One region of the Streptomyces sp. NPDC051109 genome, then DNA from elsewhere that is predicted to be linked to it. Evidence: riboswitches for the same ligand, from Rfam matches in the RefSeq annotation. Region 1 holds a riboswitch; the other holds the start of a gene.
The links. Region 1 has a riboswitch for guanidine ahead of ACIBAD_RS10605 (multidrug efflux SMR transporter). Riboswitches for the same ligand answer to the same signal wherever they lie in the genome.
Positions count from the first base shown of each region.

Region 2: linked by a shared signal. The riboswitch ahead of ACIBAD_RS03500 (Ohr family peroxiredoxin) and the one ahead of ACIBAD_RS10605 (multidrug efflux SMR transporter) in region 1 are both predicted to bind guanidine.

Region 1 covers NZ_JBITFF010000004.1:392,085-401,796, forward strand. The annotation lists gene ACIBAD_RS10575 (DUF445 domain-containing protein) at 1-324, opposite strand, end outside; gene ACIBAD_RS10580 (DUF1707 domain-containing protein) at 428-1,117, opposite strand; gene ACIBAD_RS10585 (ATP-binding cassette domain-containing protein) at 1,214-2,182, opposite strand; gene ACIBAD_RS10590 (ABC transporter permease) at 2,188-3,051, opposite strand; gene ACIBAD_RS10595 (ABC transporter permease) at 3,131-3,859, opposite strand; gene ACIBAD_RS10600 (transglycosylase domain-containing protein) at 4,230-6,680, shown strand; gene ACIBAD_RS10605 (multidrug efflux SMR transporter) at 6,705-7,025, opposite strand; guanidine-III (ykkC-III) riboswitch at 7,056-7,133, opposite strand; gene ACIBAD_RS10610 (co-chaperone GroES) at 7,202-7,504, opposite strand; gene ACIBAD_RS10615 (DUF3618 domain-containing protein) at 7,599-7,916, opposite strand; gene bcp (thioredoxin-dependent thiol peroxidase) at 8,025-8,492, shown strand; tRNA gene ACIBAD_RS10625 (tRNA-Leu) at 8,717-8,800, shown strand; gene rdgB (RdgB/HAM1 family non-canonical purine NTP pyrophosphatase) at 8,856-9,464, opposite strand; gene ACIBAD_RS10635 (hypothetical protein) at 9,543-9,712, opposite strand, start outside.
Region 2 covers NZ_JBITFF010000002.1:113,109-122,820, reverse strand. The annotation lists gene ACIBAD_RS03515 (GNAT family N-acetyltransferase) at 1-414, opposite strand, end outside; gene ACIBAD_RS03510 (hypothetical protein) at 583-819, shown strand; gene ACIBAD_RS03505 (hypothetical protein) at 960-1,409, opposite strand; gene ACIBAD_RS03500 (Ohr family peroxiredoxin) at 1,396-1,848, opposite strand; guanidine-III (ykkC-III) riboswitch at 1,924-1,987, opposite strand; partial or broken gene ACIBAD_RS03495 (alcohol dehydrogenase catalytic domain-containing protein) at 2,109-2,482, shown strand; gene ACIBAD_RS03490 (cytochrome P450) at 2,764-3,969, opposite strand; gene ACIBAD_RS03485 (cupin domain-containing protein) at 3,969-4,490, opposite strand; gene ACIBAD_RS03480 (CGNR zinc finger domain-containing protein) at 4,838-5,431, opposite strand; gene ACIBAD_RS03475 (MBL fold metallo-hydrolase) at 5,552-6,343, shown strand; gene ACIBAD_RS03470 (MFS transporter) at 7,245-8,480, shown strand; gene ACIBAD_RS03465 (PP2C family protein-serine/threonine phosphatase) at 8,543-9,634, opposite strand.

The sequences.
Region 1 (9,712 bases):
GACCATGCCGGCCTCGGCGGCGGCCCGTACGTACCCCGCCCAGCCGCCGGCCCCGGCGTGCTCCGCCCACGTGGTCAGTACGTAGACCAGGGCGACCAGGATCAGCAGGCCGGTCGCGGTGGTCTTCATGCGGCGGACGCCGCGGCGGCGCTCCTCGTCGGCCTCGTTGAACACGAACCCGCCGGGGCCGGCGCTCGCGCCTGAGCCCGTGCCCCTGCCCGTGCCCCTGCCCGTGCCTCTGCCCGTGCCTCTGCCCGTGCCTACGGCCTTGGTGCGGTGCTCCACGTGTTCCTCCCTTCCCCCGGGCGCCGGTTTTGTCTGCATAGCATCCGACTCCCGGGACCTCTCAGGAGTTCCCGGCGCGCCGATCCCGTTCCGCGCGAGCCGGCGATCCGGTTCCGCGCGAGCCGGCGCCACCGGCCGCCGCCTAGAGCTCCTTGCGGAGGTTCGGGCCGCCCTTGAGGGGCTTCGGGCGCTTCGGGGGTTTGACCTTGACCTCCACCCCGCCCCAGAAGGCCAGGCCCGTCACGACCACCCTCGGGGCGCCCGGGACCACCGGACCCGGGGTGTCGCGCTGGTCGAAGGCGCCCATGAAGCCGATGCCCCGGACGTCGACCTCCACGCCCGGCGGGACCGTGATCTGTATGCCGCCCATGATCGCGATGCAGTTGATCACCACCTCCCGCTCCGCGAAGTTCGCCTCGCGCAGGTCGAGCTCACCGCTGCCCCAGAACGCCACCGCTTCCAGCCGCGGCGGCACGGTCCACGTGCCCTTGCGCTGGAACGAGGACATCACCGCGACCGCCGCCGAGGCCGACGCCGGTATGCCGCCGCCCCCGATCCGCGAGGCCCACGAGCCGTCCGCCGGCACCGGGGCCGGCGCCGCGGCCGCGCGCGGCATCGGGTGGTGCCCGCCCGGCGCGGGCAGATCTCGGGTCAGCGGCTCCAGCTCCGCGTACGTCTTCGACGTGTACGCGACCTCCAGCCGCTCCTCGAACTCCTCCATGTCGAGCCGGCCCTCGGCGACGGCGTCGCGCAGCCGCTCCACCACCCGCTCGCGGTCGGCGTCCGACGCCCTCAACTCCGTCAACGGCTTCTCCGGCCGCTCGTCAGTCATGGGGACCAGCCTATGTAGTCGCGAGGAAGAGTTGTACGGGGCCCGACCCTGGAACAGCCCCTGCCCGCCCCTGAATTAACCCTGGCCGTCCCCCAATCACCCCTGCCCCGCGTACATCCTCGCGATCACGTCCTCGATGTCCGGCTCCCGCACCGACAGGTCCAGCAGCGGATACCGCGCCGCCACCTCCGCCACCAGCGGCGCCGCCGAGGCTCCCGCCGGGAACGCCAGCCACTGCCGCGGCCCGTCCACCTTCACCACCCGCGCCCCCGCCACGCTGATCTCCGGAAGCTCCCGCTCCAGGTCCACCACCAGCGTCCGCTCGCCGCCGCCCTCCCCCATCGAGTGCAGACCGGCCAGTGCGCCGTCGTACATCAGCCGCCCGTGGTCGATCACCATCACCCGCTCGCACAGCTGCTCGATGTCCTGGAGGTCGTGCGTCGTGAGCAGCACCGTCGTGCCGAGCTCCGCGTTCAGCTGCCGCAGGAAGGCCCGTACCTTCGCCTTGCTCACCACGTCGAGCCCGATCGTCGGCTCGTCCAGGTACAGCACGTCCGGATCGTGCAGCAGCGCCGCCGCGATGTCCCCGCGCATCCGCTGCCCCAGCGACAGCTGCCGTACCGGTACGTCGAGCAGCTCGGCCAGGTCGAGGCGGTCCACGCACCGTTCCAGGTTCTCCTCGAACCTGGCCCGCGGGATCCGGTACATCCGCCGCATCAGCCCGTACGAGTCCTTCAGGGGCAGGTCCCACCACAGCGTGGTCCGCTGCCCGAACACCACCCCGATCCGGTGCGCCAGCCGCATCCGCTCCCGCGCCGGGTCGATGCCGGCGACCCGCAGCCGGCCGCCGCTCGGGGTGAGGATGCCGGTCAGCATCTTGATCGTGGTCGACTTCCCGGCGCCGTTGGGCCCGATGTAGCCGAGGACCTCTCCCCGCGCCACCTCGAAGCTGATCCCGTCCACGGCCCTGACCTGCCGTTTCTCCCGGCGCATCAGACCCACCCGGCGCCGTACGTCGAAGACCTTCTCGACCCCGTCCAGCTCGATCAGCACATTCCCGCCCACGCCGCTCAGCTCCCCGTGCTCCGGTACGAACGAACTCCCGCGCGCCACGCCAGCGAAGCGGGTACGAACACCACCACCGCCACCAGCGGGCTCACGAACGCCACCCACCCCGGCAGCCCCAGCGGATACGGCTGCCCCAGCACGTACAGGGCCGGCAGCCAGTTCACGAAGGCCAGCGGCACGAGGAAGGTGACCGCGCGCAGCAGGTCCTTCGCGAACACCGTCGGCGGGTACTGGAGCATCGTGTTCCCGCCGTACGTGAAGGAGTTCTGCACCTCCGCCGCGTCCCCGGCGACGAACTGGAAGGCCGCACCGGCCACCATCACCGCCCCGAAGATCGCCGCCCCGGCCAGCACCATCGCGGGCACCAGCAGCACCTTCCCGGCCGTCCACGCCACGTCCAGCTCCGAGACCGCCCAGGCCAGCACCGCCAGGCCCTGCCCGATCCGCCCCAACCGGCGCAGCGCGAAGCGGTCCGCCGCGACCTGCGCGAGCACCGGGACCGGGCGCACCAGCATGGTGTCGAGCGAGCCGTCGCGGATCCGGACGCCGATCCGGTCCGTATTGCCGAGGAGCAGGTCCGCCAGGCCCAGGGAGGCCGAGGAGGACCCGTACAGGAGGGCGATCTCGGGCAGCGTGAAGCCGCCGAGCGCGTCCACGTGCGAGAACATGATCCAGATCGCGACGAAGTCGAGGAGCGTGATCGCCGCGTTCCCGAAGGTGGAGAGGAAGAACGACGTCCGGTACGCCATCGTCGACCGGACCCACATGGCCACGATCAGCCCGTAGCCGCGCACCCCCTCCACGGCCCGGTTCCGTACCGGCACGTGCACCGGCACGTCCAAAGGCCCACCCACCGGCACGCCCACCGGCCCCCCGGACCGCTCCGGAGCCACCCCGGACCGCTCCGGAGCCACCGCTGCGGCCTCCACGGCCCCTGCCTCGAGCTCAGCCACCCTGGACGACCACCTTCCGTGTCGCGGCCGACTGCAACAGCCGCCCCGCGCCCAGCAGTACGAGCGCCCACACCGACTGGAAGCCCAGCGCCCGTACCGCGCCCCCGGCACCGGCGTGCACGCCCATCAGCACGTCCAGCGGCACCTGGAGCATCGCCGCCCACGGCAGGAGCCGGACGAACTCCCCGAAGCCGCCCGGGAACACCGTCAGCGGCAGCAGCATCCCGGAGAAGAAGACCGTGACGACGACGGCCATCAGGTTGATCCCCGTCCCGTCCATCAGCCAGAACGCCGCCAGCCCCAGCAGGTACCGCACACCGAAGCCGACGAGCAGCGAGAGCAGGACCGACACCAGGAACAGCAGCCAGCGCAGCGGATCGGCGGGCAGGGCCAGTTGGAAGGCCAGCGCCCCCGCGAGCAGCGGCACGACCCCGCGCCCGAGCAACTGGAAGCCCGCCCTCCCCAGATCGGCGGCGAGCCACCACATCTGGAGGTCGGCCGGCCGGTACAGGTCGACGGCGATGTCCCCCGTACGGATGCGCTCCTGCATCTCCTCCTGGAAGCCGCCGCCGATGAGCGCGCCCGCGGCGAGCAGCGACTGGCTCACCCAGACGAAGGTCAGCGCCTGCGCCTGGTCGTAGCCGCCCAGTCCGGGCCGCTCGTCCCACAACGCGACGTACGTGTAGGCGAGGACGAAGCCGAAGACGGTGTTGGTGAACACCCCGGCCGCCGTCGCCGTCCCGTAGGTGGCGTAGCGCCGGAACCCGCCGGCTGCGACGGCCGCATAGAGCCACGCCCTGCGCGCCGCTTCTCGCGCCGTTCCGCGCGCCGTTCCGCGCGCCGTTCCGCGCAGCGTTCCGCGCGCCGTTCCGCCTACCGTCCTGCGCGCCGTGCCACGAGACGTTCCCTGACGCACCGTATCCCTCCGTTTTCCCGGTCGTTCCTACGTCGGCCAAAGCGCGCGAGCTTAGTGCGGAGGGGCGATCCATGCGACCGGTTTACGCCCGTCCGACGCGGAACGAGCGGCCAATCGGGTAGACAGCATGGGGTACAGACGTGGATATTTCGTACGGCGTCGAGGAGTCCTGGCGATGAGCGACCAGTCACCACCACCGGGCTGGACCCCTCGCGACCCGGACACCCCCGCCGGACCCCCGCCGGCAGGGCATCCGCAGCAACCGCAGCAGCCGCAAAAACCGCAGAAGCCGGCCGGCGAGCGGCAGGCACGCCGAGCCGCCAAGAAGGCGGAGCGGAAACGAAGGCGGACCGGCTGGCGCCGCCTCGTCCCCACCTGGCGCATGGCGCTCGGCATCCTCCTGCTGCTCGCCCTGCTGGTCGTCGGCGCCCTCGTGGCGGGCTACCTGCTGGTCCACATCCCGCCCGCCAACGCCGCAGCGACGGCCCAGTCCAACCTCTACCTCTACGCCGACGGCTCCCAGCTCGCCCGCGACGGCGAGGTCAACCGCGTCAACGTCCCGCTCTCGCAGATCCCCCGCACCGTCCAGGAAGCCGTACTGGCCGCGGAGGACCGGGACTTCTACTCCGAGCGGGCCGTCGACCCCAAGGCGATGGTCCGGGCCGCCTGGAACACGGCGACCGGCAAGGGCACCCAGTCCGGCTCCACCATCACCCAGCAGTACGTCAAGAACTACTACCTGGGCCAGGAACAGACCATCAAGCGCAAGGTCAAGGAGTTCTTCATCGCGATCAAACTCGGTCGCGAGAAGTCGAAGGACTACATCCTGGAGGGCTACCTCAACACCAGCTACTTCGGCCGCAACGCGTACGGCATCCAGGCGGCCGCCCAGGCCTACTACGGCAAGGACGTCGACGAACTCACCACCGCCGAGGGCGCGTACCTCGCCACCCTCCTCAACTCCCCCAGCGCCTTCGACGTCGTCGCCCACCCGCAGAGCCGCGAGCGGGCGCTCGCCCGCTGGAACTACGTACTCGACGGCATGGTCAAGAAGCAGTGGCTGCCGGCGGCCGAGCGGAGCGCCACCCGCTTCCCGGAACCCGGCAAGGTCCGCCCGGCCGCCGGGCTCTCCGGTCAACGCGGCTACCTCGTCGAGGCCGTCAAGGACTACATCGTCGAGCACAAGATCCTCGACGAGAAGACGCTCGCCGAGGGCGGCTACCGCATCACCACCACGATCGACAAGCGCAGGCAGAACGCCTTCGTCGAAGCCGTCGACAAGAAGATGGTCAGGCAGCTCGACCCGGAGAAGCGCAAGGCCGACCGCGTCGTACGGGCCGGCGGGGTCTCCATCGACCCGGCCACCGGCAAGGTCATCGCCATGTACGGGGGCATCGACTACACCAAGCAGTACGTCAACAACGCGACCCGGCACGACTACCAGGTGGCCTCCACCTTCAAGCCGTTCGTGTTCGCGGCCGCCGTCGAGAACGAATCCCGCACCCAGGACGGCCGCCGGATCACCCCCAACACCGTCTACGACGGCGACAACAAGCGCCGCGTGGTCGGCACCCGGACCCCGTACGCCCCCGAGAACGAGGGGCAGATCTCGTACGGGAACATCACCGTCAACACCGCCACCGACCTCTCCGTCAACGCCGTCTTCGCGCAGATGGTCGTCGACGTCGGCACCGCCAAGGTCAAGCAGACCGCGATCGACCTCGGCATCCCCGCGGACACCCCGAACTTCGACGCCGGTCCGGCCATGGCGCTGGGCACCATGCAGGCCAGCGTCCTGGACATGACCCAGGCCTACGCGACCCTCGCCGACCACGGCCGCCGCACCCCGTACACCCTCGTCGAGAAGATCGAGAAGGGCGACGCCGACGTCCACCTGCCCGACCGCACCCCGAAGCAGGCCGTCAGCCGCGAAGCCGCCGACACCACCACGTCCATGCTGGTCAGCGTCGTCGACAACGGCACCGGTACGGCCGCCCTCGCCGCCGGGCACCCGGCCGCCGGCAAGACGGGCACCGGCGAACTGGACCGCTCCGCCTGGTTCGCGGCGTACACCCCGGACCTGGTCACGGTCGTCTCGATGATGGGCCAGGACCCCGATACGGGCACCCTGGAGTCCCTGTACGGGGCGCTCGGCGAGGACAGGATCGGGGGCGGCGGGTACCCGGCCCGGATCTGGGCGCAGTACACGAAGACGGCCCTGGAGGACAGCGACCCCCTGGACTTCGACCTCGATCTCCAGCCGGGCGCGGCCCCGTCGCCGCCGCCGTTCGTCCCGAGCAGCCCGGAGCCGTCGGAGGGCGAGAGCACCCCCGAATCCCCGCCGCCGCCGAGCCGGCCAAACCGCCCGGGCCGGCCGACGCCGCCCACCGGCGGCCAGGACCAGGGCGGCCAGACCCAAGGCCGGAACCAGGGCCAGGACCAGGGGCAGACCACCGGCGGCCGGACCACGCAGGGGGACACGACGGGAGGCGAGACGGACGAGGGCGCCTTCGCCGGAACGAGTACGGGCACGACCGCCGGCGCCACGACGGGCTCCGCGGCGGGCGCCCTGGGCGGCGTGACGGGCGGCCTGCGCGGCCGCCCGCCGTCGGAGTACCTGGAGTAGCCGCCGCCGAAGGGGGCCGGCGGATCAGTGACCGGAGGTCGCCTTCAGCCCCACCACGGCGACCAGCAGCAGGCAGATGAAGAAGATCCGGGCGGCGGTGACGGGCTCACCCAGCACCGCCATACCGAGCACGGCGGCGCCGGCCGCGCCGATGCCCACCCATACGCCGTACGCGGTACCGATGGGCAGGGTCTTGGCGGCGTACGAGAGCAGCACCATGCTGGCGACGATCCCGGCACCGGTGAACACACTGGGCCACAGCCGGGTGAAGCCCTCCGTGAACTTCATACCGATCGACCAGCCGACTTCGAGCACACCGGCGAGGAGAAGCAGAACCCAGGCCATGACAGGCACCTCCGGGACGAGAGCGAACGGGGTGCGTCGTCTTGTCGTCCAGCCACGGCTACCCGGTACGGCGCGTCTCGTCGGGGTTCCCCACCACCGTAGCAAAGCCGCGCGAAAGGGCCGGTGACACCGGTCACCGGCCCTTCGACGTCGTTCCTTCGCGGGGAGGCGCTCCCCTACAGGTAGAGCCCGGTGGAGTCCTTGGACCCCTCCAGCCGCTCCGCGGCCACGGCGTGCAGGTCCCGCTCGCGCATCAGCACGTACGTCGCACCCCGCACCTCGACCTCGGCCCGGTCCTCGGGGTCGTACAGCACCCGGTCGCCCGGCTCCACGCTGCGTACGTTCTGCCCGACCGCGACCACCTCGGCCCAGGCCAGGCGCTTGCCCACGGCAGCGGTCGCCGGGATGAGGATGCCGCCGCCCGAGCGCCGCTCGCCCTCCGGCGAGTCGGACTTCACGAGCACACGGTCGTGCAGCATGCGGATGGGCAGCTTGTCGTGGGTGGTGGTGTTGGTGTCGTCGCTCACGCCACGAACCTACCCGCCCGGGACCGGCCCGTACGCCGCAGGGCCATCAGCGCTTGCGCCGCGCCGAAACGACGAGCAGGCCGATCACCCCGGCCGCGACCAGCGCGATGGGCGCGATCCGCTCGAAGCGCGGGGTGCCGTCCTCGTGGCGCAGTCCCTCCCGTACGTCCGTCAGGAGACGGTTCACGGTGACGACGGCGCGCCCTGCGGTGTGGTCCACGGTCGAGGCGACCCTGGCCTTCGCGTCCCCGATGATCGTCTTCGGATGCACGCGGACGCCGATCTCGTCGAGCGTCTCGGCGAGCTGTTCGCGGCGGCGGACGATGTCCGCCTCGATCTGTGCGGGGGTCCTGGCTTCGGGCACCGCGCTGCCTCCGTCGTCGTCGGGTCGGGTCGGGGGCGTAGCCCACCATGAACAGTCTGTCAGCTTAGTCTCGGACCGTACCGATCCCCTCCCGAGGAGACTGTTGACATGAGCGAGCGACTCCAGCCGGGCGACACCGCCCCCGCCTTCACCCTGCCCGACGCGGACGGCAACGAGGTTTCGCTCGCCGACCACAAGGGCCGCAAGGTGATCGTGTACTTCTACCCCGCGGCGCTGACGCCGGGCTGCACGAAGCAGGCCTGCGATTTCACGGACAACCTGTCGGTGCTGGCCGAGGCCGGATACGACGTGATCGGGGTGTCCCCGGACAAGCCGGAGAAGCTGGCGAAGTTCCGCGAGAAGGAGCACCTGCAGGTCACCCTGGTCGGCGACCCGGAGAAGAAGGTCCTTGAGTCCTACGGCGCGTACGGCGAGAAGAAGCTGTACGGCAAGACGGTGACCGGCGTCATCCGCTCCACGGTGATCGTGGACGAGGAGGGCAAGGTCGAACGCGCCCTCTACAACGTCAAGGCCACGGGCCACGTAGCCAAGATCATCAAGGACCTGGGCATCTGACGCCACCCCCTCCCCGACAGCGGCCCGCACCAACGAACCGGTGCGGGCCGCTCCGGTCATCGGACGGAAAACCCCGCAACCGTGCCACTACCGCCCCGTTGCTCCGTACGAGGGTCAACTGCCACGCGATCAGCAGCACATGGTGCCGGGAGGCCGTCGCCGGTCGAGTTCCCGATCTTGCGCGTTCTCGTACAGCCGGCTGCCGCTATCATGGCAGGCGGCTAGCGGCGGTGGCGCAACGGCGACGCAGCAGACTTAGGATCTGTGGCCCGTGAAACGGCTTGAGGGTTCGAATCCCTTCCGCCGCACAGCAATGGCCTGCGAATCGAAAGATCGATTCGCAGGCCATTTGTGTACCCGCCGTCAGCTCACCAGGGCGCGGATGAAGGGGACCAGGGCGCGGAAGGCCTGGCCCCGGTGGGAGATGGCGTTCTTTTCCGCCGGGGTGAGTTCCGCGCAGGTGCGCGTGTCGCCCTCGGGCTGGAGGATCGGGTCGTAGCCGAAGCCGCCCGTGCCCGCCGGGGTGTGGCGGAGGGTGCCGACGAGGCGGCCCTCCACGACGCGTTCGGTGCCGTCCGGGAGGGCGAGGGCCGCCGCGCACGCGAAGTGGGCTCCGCGGTGCTCGTCGGCGATGTCCCCGAGCTGGGCCAGCAGCAGGTCCAGGTTCGCCCGGTCGTCCCCGTGCCTGCCCGCCCACCGCGCCGAGAAGATGCCCGGGGCGCCGTTCAGGACGTCCACGCAGAGGCCGGAGTCGTCGGCGATCGCGGGCAGTCCGGTGGCCCGGGCCAGGGCGTGCGCCTTCAGGAGGGCGTTCTCGGCGAAGGTGACGCCGGTCTCCTTGACGTCCGGGACCTCCGGGTACGCGTCCGCGCCGACCAGCTCGTACGGCAGGCCGGCGTCGGACAGGATGGCGTGGAGCTCGGCGACTTTGCCCGCGTTGCGGGTGGCGAGGATCAGGCGGCTGCTGGTCATGGACCCATTATTCCGTCCGCGGCACCGCGGCCCGCCGCCCGCCCGTCAGCCCGTCAGCCCGTAGCCCCGTCGGCCCGGTCAGCCTGGGGTGCAGACCTTCGAGAGTTCCTTGGCGGCGTCGGCGACCGGCTGGATGTCCGGGGTGGTGTTGCCGTTCTCGATGGCCGTGCGGACGTTCTTCACCGCCGTGGTCATGGAGGAGACGGCCTTGCTCAGGTCGGCGTTGTCGGTCTGGTCGCCGACCTTCT
Region 2 (9,712 bases), on a different contig from region 1:
GTGGCAGCGCCCGATTACCCGGTGCAGCCCCAGTGCGTCGAATCCCAGGCCCAGGACGGCGAGCGCGGCCTCCGTGGCGAAGCCCCTGCCCTGGTGGGCGGGGTGGAAGACATAGCCGAGCTCGCCCTGGCGGTGTTCCGCGCTGAGCAGGACCAGTTCGACCTGGCCGACGACCGTCCCCGTTACCGGTTCGACGACCGCCAGGCTGAGGCAGTCCCCGTTCGAGGCGAGTTCGGTCTCCCGGGCCATCTGCTCCACCGCCACCCGGACGTCCTGCGGTCCGCGCGGCTCCCACCGCATGAAGCGGGCGACGTCGGGCCGGCGCTGGTAGTCGCATACGTCCTCCGCGTCCCCGGGTCGGAACGGACGGAGTATCAGCCGGGCGGTGGTGACGGGGGATTCGATGCGCAGCATCGGGTGACTGTACCCCGCCGCTCCGGCGAGCGCCCGCCGGTCGCCCGCGCCCCCGGGTCCGCACTGCACGCGGCGCCCCCCGCCGGTCCGACTGTCCGACCAGACCAGACCAGACCAGACCAGACCAGACCAGACCCGGACCTGACCCGGATCCGCGAGAATCACCTCGTGACTACACCAGCGCACCCCCAGCGGACCGCCGGACGCGGCGTCAGCACCCTCATCCCGCAGAGCGCCACCGATCAGGCCATGGCCGCGCTCACCGGATTGGAGACCGTACCCGTGCACGTAGGGCTCCTCCAGGCAGCGGCCCTACTGCTTGAAGACGCCGCCCGGACGGCCACCGACACGGCGGCGAAGGCCGCAATGGCCAAGACGGCGGGGATGCTTCGCTCCGCCATGTAGAAGCCCGCTACCGCCGATCGCCTCGGACCGGGCTCCTGCCGGGGCGTGGTGACCCGGCGCCCCGGTCGCCTGTTGCGGCAGACGCGGATCCCCGTGAACGCCGGAGGCATCGAGATGGCAGGGCACAGCCGTCACGACCGTCACAGCCGCCAGTACGTACCCGCACGGGAGTCGACGTGCACCACGTGCCGGCCGACGCGCACCACGTGGTGTCCCGGGCCGGACCAGGAGCCGGCGGCCCCTTCGGCGCCGGGCAGCGGGTCCCAGACCTCCAGGAAGGTACTGCCGTCCGTGTTGGTGCCCCATTCGACGAGATGATCACCCTCCCACCGGAAGGCGCCGACGTCTTCGCCCGGCTCGCCCGTGAGGTGGTGGAAGTGCACCCGGGAACCGCCGAAGGACGTGGTACCCGCGAACCCCCGGCTGTCGGCGTAGTACGGGCCGGTCTGCAGCCACACCGCTTCGCGTTCCACGAGAAGGGGTCCGCCGTTGCGGCTGATGCCGCGCCGCAGCCAGGCGCCGTGCTCGGGCACCGGTACGCCGGGCCGGTCCGGGAAGCGGACCTCCGGCCCCGGCTCAGGCGCGGTCATCGGCGGCGGGGTCGTCCACGGCCAGAAGGGTCAGCGGTACGTTGCCGCGCACTGCCTGCGAGTACGGGCAGACCGCGTCCGCCCGGTGCAGCAGGGGCTGGAGGTCCGCGGCCCGCCACCCCGGCAGGCTTACGGTGAGGGCCACCGCGAGACCGTAGCCCGCGGGCGTGTCCGTGGTGCCGAGCTGCACCTCGCAGGCGACGCGCGCGGCCGAGGCGTCCGCCCCGAACTCGGCGGCGACCTCCGCGAGCGCGGAGGTGAAGCAGGCGGCGAAACCGGCCGCGAACAGCTGCTCGGGGTTGGTGGTGCCGGGAACGTTCTTGCGCGGCGGGGCGAGACGGACGTCGAGCCGCCTGTCGTCCGTGCGGACGGATCCGGTACGGCCCCCGGCGGCATGCGCGGTCGTCCGGTACAGGCTGCGGGTGAGTGGCACGGTCATGGCGTTCGGCCCATCTGGCTCGACGAGGACGCTGCCCGGGTGCGGACAGCGCACGGCGCTGCTCGTGCAGCACCTCGCGCGTCGTCGTGCGTAACCGGGTACGGCGCATCTCGTCCGGGGCCGTGAATCCGACCGCCCGACAAACTAGCAACGGCGGCGGCCCTCCGGGGCCCGCCCCCGCGGTGACGTTCCTCACCCGTGGCTCCCGGCCGGCCCGGCCCAACCCAGTCCGGCCGGCCCATGCCATGCCATGCCGCGTCATGCCGCAGACCGTGCGCGCCGCGCGCCCGCACATCCCCTCGCGCACCCTGATCGTCGAAGAGGTCCCCATTCCCGCCCCGGGCCCCGGGAGGTGCTGGTCAACAGTGGAGACCGCGGGCGTCTGCCTGTCCGACGTGCACCTCGTCGACGGCACACTCACCCCGGCCCATCTGGCGGGCGACATCCCCACCCTGGGACACGGGGTCACCGGCGTCATCGTCGACTGCGGACGGGACGTCCCGCACTGGACCGCGGGCCGACGCGTCGCCCTGCAGGCTGGTGAGTGCGCGGCGGCCGGGTCCTGACGCGTGGTGTCGAGTACGACGGCGGCTGGGCCCCGTACGCACTCGGCTCCGTCGAGACCCTCGTGGCCGGAGGGAGGCCTGGTCCTGGTCGGCCTGACCGGCCAATCGCGGACCCTCACCGACGGCACCCTCTTCAGCTGCCTTCCGCACCGGATCCTCGGCCCCTACGGGTCCGCGGAGGACGCCGTAGTGCGGTGATGACCCTGGCCGAAGGCGGCACCAGCCAGGCGATGCCCCCGAACGTGTTGCGCGGCGCGAACCGGCGGCCGGCCGCCGGCATCGGTGTGACGGCGCCGCCCCGCGGAGGACTGATCCACGCCCTCCTCGACCTCCACGGCGTCTCCGTGTACTACCAGGTGACGGGTAGTGCCACCGGTCCGCGGATGAGGACGTCCTTCTGCCAGGCCACGTGGCCCGGTTCGATGGCCAGCCGCAGGTCGGGGAGGCGCGTGAGGAGGGTGGTCAGCAGCAGTTCGGCTTCCATGCGGGCCAGCGAGGGTGCCACGCAGTGGTGGGGGCCGTAGCCGAAGGCCAGATGGGCCGGGCCTTCGCGGTCGACGTCGATCCGGTGCGGCTCGGGGTAGCACCGCTCGTCCCAGTTCGCCGCCACGTACGAGACGTAGACGGCTTCGCCGCGGCGGACGAGGACCCCTCCCACTTCGACGTCCTCGGTGGCGACGCGGGCCTGTCCCACGCCGTGCTTGTGGGGGATCCAGCGCAGCAGTTCCTCCACGGCCGCCGGCACGGCGTCCGGGTCGGACCGCAGCCGGCTCATCAGGCCGTCGTCGGTCAGCAGGAGATAGACCATGTTGGAGGTGTGGTTGCGTACCGCGTGCCACCCGTTGATCCCCATCAGTGTGGCCAGGGCGAGGAGTTCCTCTTCCTCGATCCTGCCGCTCTCGACTGCGGCAGCCAGCTCGCTGATGAGGTCGTCCTGTGGTTGGAGCCGGCGTGCTCGGGCCAGTTCACGGAAGCAGGCGCTTGCTTCCTCCTTGGCCTGTCGGGCGCGCTCGACTCCCGCTTCGTCTTTCGCCCGGGTCAGGATGGTGTCCGCCCACGTGCGCAGACGCGGCCGGTCGGCCTCCGGCACACCCAGCACCGCGCCGATGACGTGCATGGGGAAGGGCGAGGTCACGTGCCGGACGAGGTCGGCCGATGGTCCGGCAGCGACCATCGCGTCGATGTGTTCGTCGAGTACGGCTTGGGCGCGAGGACGCAGGGCCGCCAGGCCGAAGCGGTTGAACGCCGAGGAGACCACGGAGCGGACGCGGGTGTGGCCGGGTGGGTCGACGAAGCTGACCGCGCGGTCCAGCGGAACGAGGTACCGGTTCATGCTGGGCAGCGGCCGGCCCACGATGTCGCGGCTGAACCGGCGGTCGGAGGTGACGAACCGGACGGCGTCGTGCCGCGTCGCCAGCCAGCACTCGCCGGGAGCCCCGTGAGCCAGCCGGATCCGGATGACGGGTCCGGCCTGCAGCGCCTCGCGCAGGAACGGGTCGAATTCCAGCGCGGCCAAGTCCGACGCCTCGTACAAGGGGGCGGTGCCGTCGTGCACTACTGGCTCCTCGCCGGCCGGTCATGGCGCAGCGGCGTGAGCTGCTCGATGTCGTAGCGTCGGCGCAGTGCGGCGATGGCGCCGTGGTCCACGGGCCCTGCGCAGGAGAGGATCTCCAGGAGTTCCTCGAAATAGCGTTCGTGGTCCGGGGGCGGGGAGGACTGGAAGAACATCCGGGCCGGGACGCCGGTGGGGTTGGCGAAGGCGTGCGGACAGCCGGGCGGGACCAGGATGACCGTGCCGGGCGTGGCGCGGACCACCCGCTCGCCGTTCGGTGACCGCCATCCACGCCAACCGTCCGGGGTGCGCACGAGCGGCTCGAAGGCGAGGACGTCGAGTTCGCCCTCAAGGACGTAGAACAACTCCTCGCTGCGCGCGTGGACGTGCGCGCCGACGTCGAAGCCCGGTGGTACGAGCACCTCGAAGCTCGAGGCGAGGCGCGACTGCGCGCCGGTCACTTTGAACGTCACGTGCTGGGCGGCGGCACGAAGGGTACGGCCTTCGCCGGGGGGCACGATCAGACCGGCCTGGGCCGTCGGAGTGGCGGTGGGGGAGTACCCGGTCGTCGGGTTTCCTTCGGCAAGGGTCACGGCCTACGGCTCCGGCGGCCCACCAGGTGGATGGCGCATTCCGGACCCGACCCGGCCCGCCGACGCGACGTCGCCATACAACACCCCTACCCCACCGGCACGACAGCGCCTTCGTTGACCCGGACGCCTCTTCAACGATCGCCTTCCGCGCGGGTCACCCATGTGTACTCGCAAGCCGTATGTGCGCGCCGGGTCCGGGTCCGCCGCGTGCACTGGTGCGTGGCCCGGGTTCGAATGCTTGCGCCATGCGCCCGCCCCGCCGAACCGGCCGGGGCGGTTCAGCCTGCGTCGTTCTGGGTGCGGCGGGCGTAGGCGCGTGCCGCCCGGGCGCGATCGCCGCAGCGGGTGGAGCACCAGTGGCGGCGGCCGTGGCGGAGGAGGTAGCGGCTGCAGGGGGTGGAGCCGCAGGCGGTGAGGCGCTCGGCGTCGGGTCCGGTGAGCAGGTCGGCCGCGTTCGCTGCGAGGACGGCGAGGGCGTGCTCCACGATCTGGGTGACGGGGTGGGCCGCCTCGCGGTAGAGGCCGCGGTCCGGGTCCCAGTGGAGCAGGGAGGCGGCGGGGGCCCGCGTGAGGGCGTCGTTGACGGCGGACAACGCGGCCGCAGGAGCGGGCAGTCCGGCGGCATGGGCGGCGAACAGGGTGCGGACCTGTTCGCGCAGGGAGCGCAGCCGGGTGGCGCACGTCTCGATCAGGCCGGTGCCGGCCGGGGCGAGGCCCCGGTCGACGAGCCACCGTTCGGCGGCGGCGGGGGTGGCGAGGAGATCGACGGAGTGCCCGCCGGGCAGGGTGATGGCGCTGTTGGCGAGGTCGAGGGAGGGGTACTGCTCGGCGCCCGGCGCGGGAGGCGGTTCGACGGTCGCGATCTCTTCCATGACCTCATGGTACAACTGCACCCTTTCCATGATGCTCACGTTAGGGCTTGCGTTCAACCGTGAGAACCGCCTACGGTGACTCACGGATAAACCACTATCTATCCGTGAGGTGCATGTTTCGTGACCGCCACCAGCGCCACCCCCGAACCGTTCTCCGTCCGCGTCTTCGGCGGCCCCACCGCCCTTTTCGAGTACGGCGGTCTGCGCTTTCTGACCGACCCGACCTTCGACGCTCCCGGCGGCTACCCGGCGCCCGGAGGCCCGGTCCTGGTCAAGACCGCCCCTTCCAGCGGCACCCCCGACGACCTGGGCCGCGTCGACGCGGTGCTGCTCTCCCACGACCAGCACGCCGACAACCTCGACACCTCCGGCCGGGCCCTGCTCGCCGGCGTCCCCCTCACCCTCACCACCCCCGGCGCCGGACAGCGCCTGGGAGGCAACGCCAAGGGCCTGGCCGACTGGGAGTCCGTCGAGCTGGACCGCCCCGGCGGCGGTTCGGTCACCGTCACGGGCGTGCCCGCCGTCCACGGCCCCGGACCGCGCGAGGAGATCGAGCCGATCGCCGGGCAGGTCGTCGGCTTCGTCCTGACCGGCGAAGGGCTGCCCACCGTCTACGTCAGCGGCGACAACGCCTCCCTCGACCTCGTCAAGGAGATCGCCGCACGCTTCGCACCCGTGGACACCGCGATCCTGTTCGCCGGTGCTCCCCGCTTCCCCGTCCTCTTCAACGGCGAGCCGCTCGTCCTGGACAGCGCCCAGGCCGCCGAAGCCGCCGGGATCCTCGGGGCCCGCCGGGTCGTCCCCGTCCACTACGACAGCTGGGCCCACTTCACCGAAGGCCTGGACCAGCTGGTCGAGGCCTTCACCGCGGCCGGCCTCGCCGACCGCCTGGACCTGGGCAACCGGAGCTGACCGACCCCGGCCCTGGACCGGCGCCCCCCGTGTCGCAGACCCGACGCGGGGGGCGCCGGTCCAGGGCCGCTTCCCGGATCGCGTGAGGATCGCGGTGAGCTCGTCGATGACGGCTCGCACCGAGGCCATGCCCTCGATGTCTTGCGTGGTACCGCTGACGTCGGGGGTCTGAGCACCGCGTCCAGCGACTTCTCGTGCTCGGCGAGCAGCGAGTCGACGATGCCGCTGCCCGCGGCCTTCTCCTCCAAATCGCTTCGGAACCAGCCCACTTTGCCCTCCACGCGCCCTTCCACGGCCTTGGCCGGCGAGACCGGTGCCAAGGAGGCCGCCCGGGGCCTCGGTGACCAGTCCCGGCTCCGCCAGGCGGCGGTGGGTGGATTGCGGGTCCGGTGCGGTGTCCCCGTCCCGAGTCTCCTGGGCCAGACGGCGGGCGAGTTCGACCCGGCTGAAACCCCCGCGGCGCAGAGGGAAGACGCAGGGCGCTCGTCGCATCGACGTGGCGTACGGCGAGGGGCGGCGAGCGGTCGAGGAAGCCCGACGTGATCACCTGACCCGCATAGGTGCCGACCGGCGACGACGCGAAGCCGGAGGCCGGCAGCGCGATCGCAACGCGAGCGCTGCGCCTTGGCCCAGCATCCCGCCCAGCCCGGCATGCACGTCGTCGATGCCGTCCGCGGGCGACCGCGGGGTGGAAGAGCCGAGTGGGATGACGAGCATGGCGGCGCGGCCTGAACTGCCATCTGATCAGCCGGATCATGTTCGCCGGAGCCCCGGACAGAGGGCTTCGATCCCGGTCCACGAACACCGGACTTTCGCAAACATCTTGCTATTGCCTATTGGTTGCAATAAGCCTTGGGGGTTCGGCCCTTATCCACCGCCTGCCCAGGATGCGGAGCACACCATGCCCCACCTGCTGCCGGACTCCGGCCCGCAGCGCACCATCGCCGCCTCGAACTTCGTCTACACCGTCGGCAGCGGCCTCTATCTGACCGCGGGGGTGCTCTACTTCACCCAGGCCGTCCACTTGCCCGCAGCCCAGGTCGGCCTCGGGCTGGGAATCGCAGGCGCCCTCGCGCTCGCGGTGGGGATCGCAGTCGGGCACCTCGCCGACAGGCGCGGTGCACGGGGGGTCTACGCCGCCACCCTCGTCGTCCAGGCGCTGGCCACCGCAGGCTTCGTGCTGGCGCAGAGCTTCTGGCCGTTCGTGGTCGCGGTGTGTGCGGCCACCGCGGCGAAAGGGGCCGGACTGGCCGCGCGCAGCCCGATCATCCGGTACCACGGAGGGGACCGGCCGCAGGAGTTCCGCGCCTATCTGCGCGCCGTGACCAACATCGGCATCTCGCTGGGCGCGGTGCTGGCGGGCTGGGCCGTACAGGTCGGCACCCACAGCGCCTACCAACTCCTCGTCATCGGGAACGCGGTCGCCTTCGCCGCCTCCGCGGCCATCATCTTGCGCCTGCGCCCGGTCAAGCCCGAGCCGGCCGTGCGCGGACCGCGCTGGATCGCACTGCGGGACCGGCCCTACCTCGCCCTCACCGGGCTGGACGGCATCATGGCCATCCAGTTCAAGGTGCTCACCGTCGCCCTGCCGCTCTGGCTGATCGCGGCCACCGCCGCCCCCCACTGGCTCATCTCGGGCACCATGCTGCTGAACACCGTCGTCGTCGTCGCCTGCCAGATGCGCGCCAGTCGCAGCATCGACACCCCCACGGCCGGCGCCCTCGCCTACCGCCGTTCCGGCTTCGCCTTCCTCCTGGCCTGCGTGCTGATCTCGCTGGCCGCGGACATCCCCGCCTGGGCGGCCGCGGCCCTCCTGCTGGCCGGGGTCACCGTTCATACGATCGGCGAGCTGTGGCATTCCGCCGCCGGGTTCGAGATCTCCTTCGCCCTCGCGCCCGAACGGGCCACCGGCCAGTACCTGGGCGTCTTCGGCCTCGGCGCCGGCCTGGCCGAGGCCGTCGGACCCGCGCTGCTCATCTCCCTGTGCATCACGTGGGGCCGCCCCGGCTGGTACGTCGTGGGAGCACTGTTCGCCCTCACTGGCCTGGCAGCCCCGCTCGCCGTCCGCTGGGCCGAACACCAACGGCACGGCGGGCGGCCTCAGCCCGAGAGCACGGCGTCGCAGGTGGCCGCCTGAGGGGCGGCTCGAAGGCCGCACCGGACGCCCCCGAGCGGGCCGATCCACCGGGATTCCGCGCCTCAGGGCTCGCGCAGGCGTACGGCGAGGGCGGCGATGTCGTCGTCGAGGCGGCCTCTGCTGTAGCGGAGGAGGTCGCGGTGAAGTGCCGTGAGCAGTTCGCGGGGCGGTGTCGGCGGCTGTCGACTCATCCAGGCCGCCAGCGGGAAGAACTCGCCGTTGCGGGCGCGGGCCTCGGCGATCCCGTCGGTGTAGAGGAGCAGCAGGTCGTCGGGGGCGAACTCGAAGCTGTCGACGCTGTAGTGACCACCGATCAGCTCCGCGAGGCTGAGCAGCGGCGAGGGCGTGGCGGGGTCGAGGACGCGGAGTCTCCTGCTGTGCAGGAGCATCGGCGGGGGGTGCCCGCAGTTGAGGATGTCGATGCGTCCGCCCTCGTACGGGATCTGGACGAGAAGGGCGGTGGCGAAGCGCTCCATCGGCTCGTCGGGGGGAAAGGAGGCGTTGTAACGGGTGCTGCTGGCGTCCAGCCTGCGTGCGACGTCGACCAGGTCGGCCTCGCCGAAGGCAGCCTCCCGGAAGGCGTTCACGATCGCCGCGGCCGCCCCCACCGCGGGCAGGCCCTTGCCCCGCACGTCACCGATGAGCAGCCTGACCCCGAAGGGCGTGTCGACCACCTCGTAGAAGTCCCCGCCGATACGGGCCTCCGCCGCTGCCGCGAGGTACAGCGACTCGATCTCGACGTTTCCGAGGCGGCGGGGCAGCGGGCTCAGCACCACCTGCTGCGCCGCGTCGGCGACGAGCCGCACCTGGAAGAGGGTGCGCTCCCGCTGCAGCCGCACGTGGCTTCCGTACGCGGCGGCCACGGTGACCGCGATGATCCCCGCGCACGTCCACCACGTACCCAGATCGGGGAAGACGAGGCTGAGGCCGATCATCAGGAGGAGGCAGACCGTCCCCAGCAGGACGGTGGGGAGGACCGGCCACATGGCCGCGGCCAGGGCCGGCGCCGCGGGCAGGAGACGGCTGAAGGCCATCTCCGGCGGAGTGGCGTAGGCCAGGCTGGCGATCACGACGGTCAGAAGGACCGGCGACAGCCGCACGAGCCTCCACCGGCCGTAGCGCCGACGGAGCCGCGGCTGTCCGGACTCGATCACATTTCCCACAATATCCGGGCAGCGAGTGCATGGCGCTCTGGCGAACGGGGCCGCCTGCCTGCCCCGGACCGAGCTCAC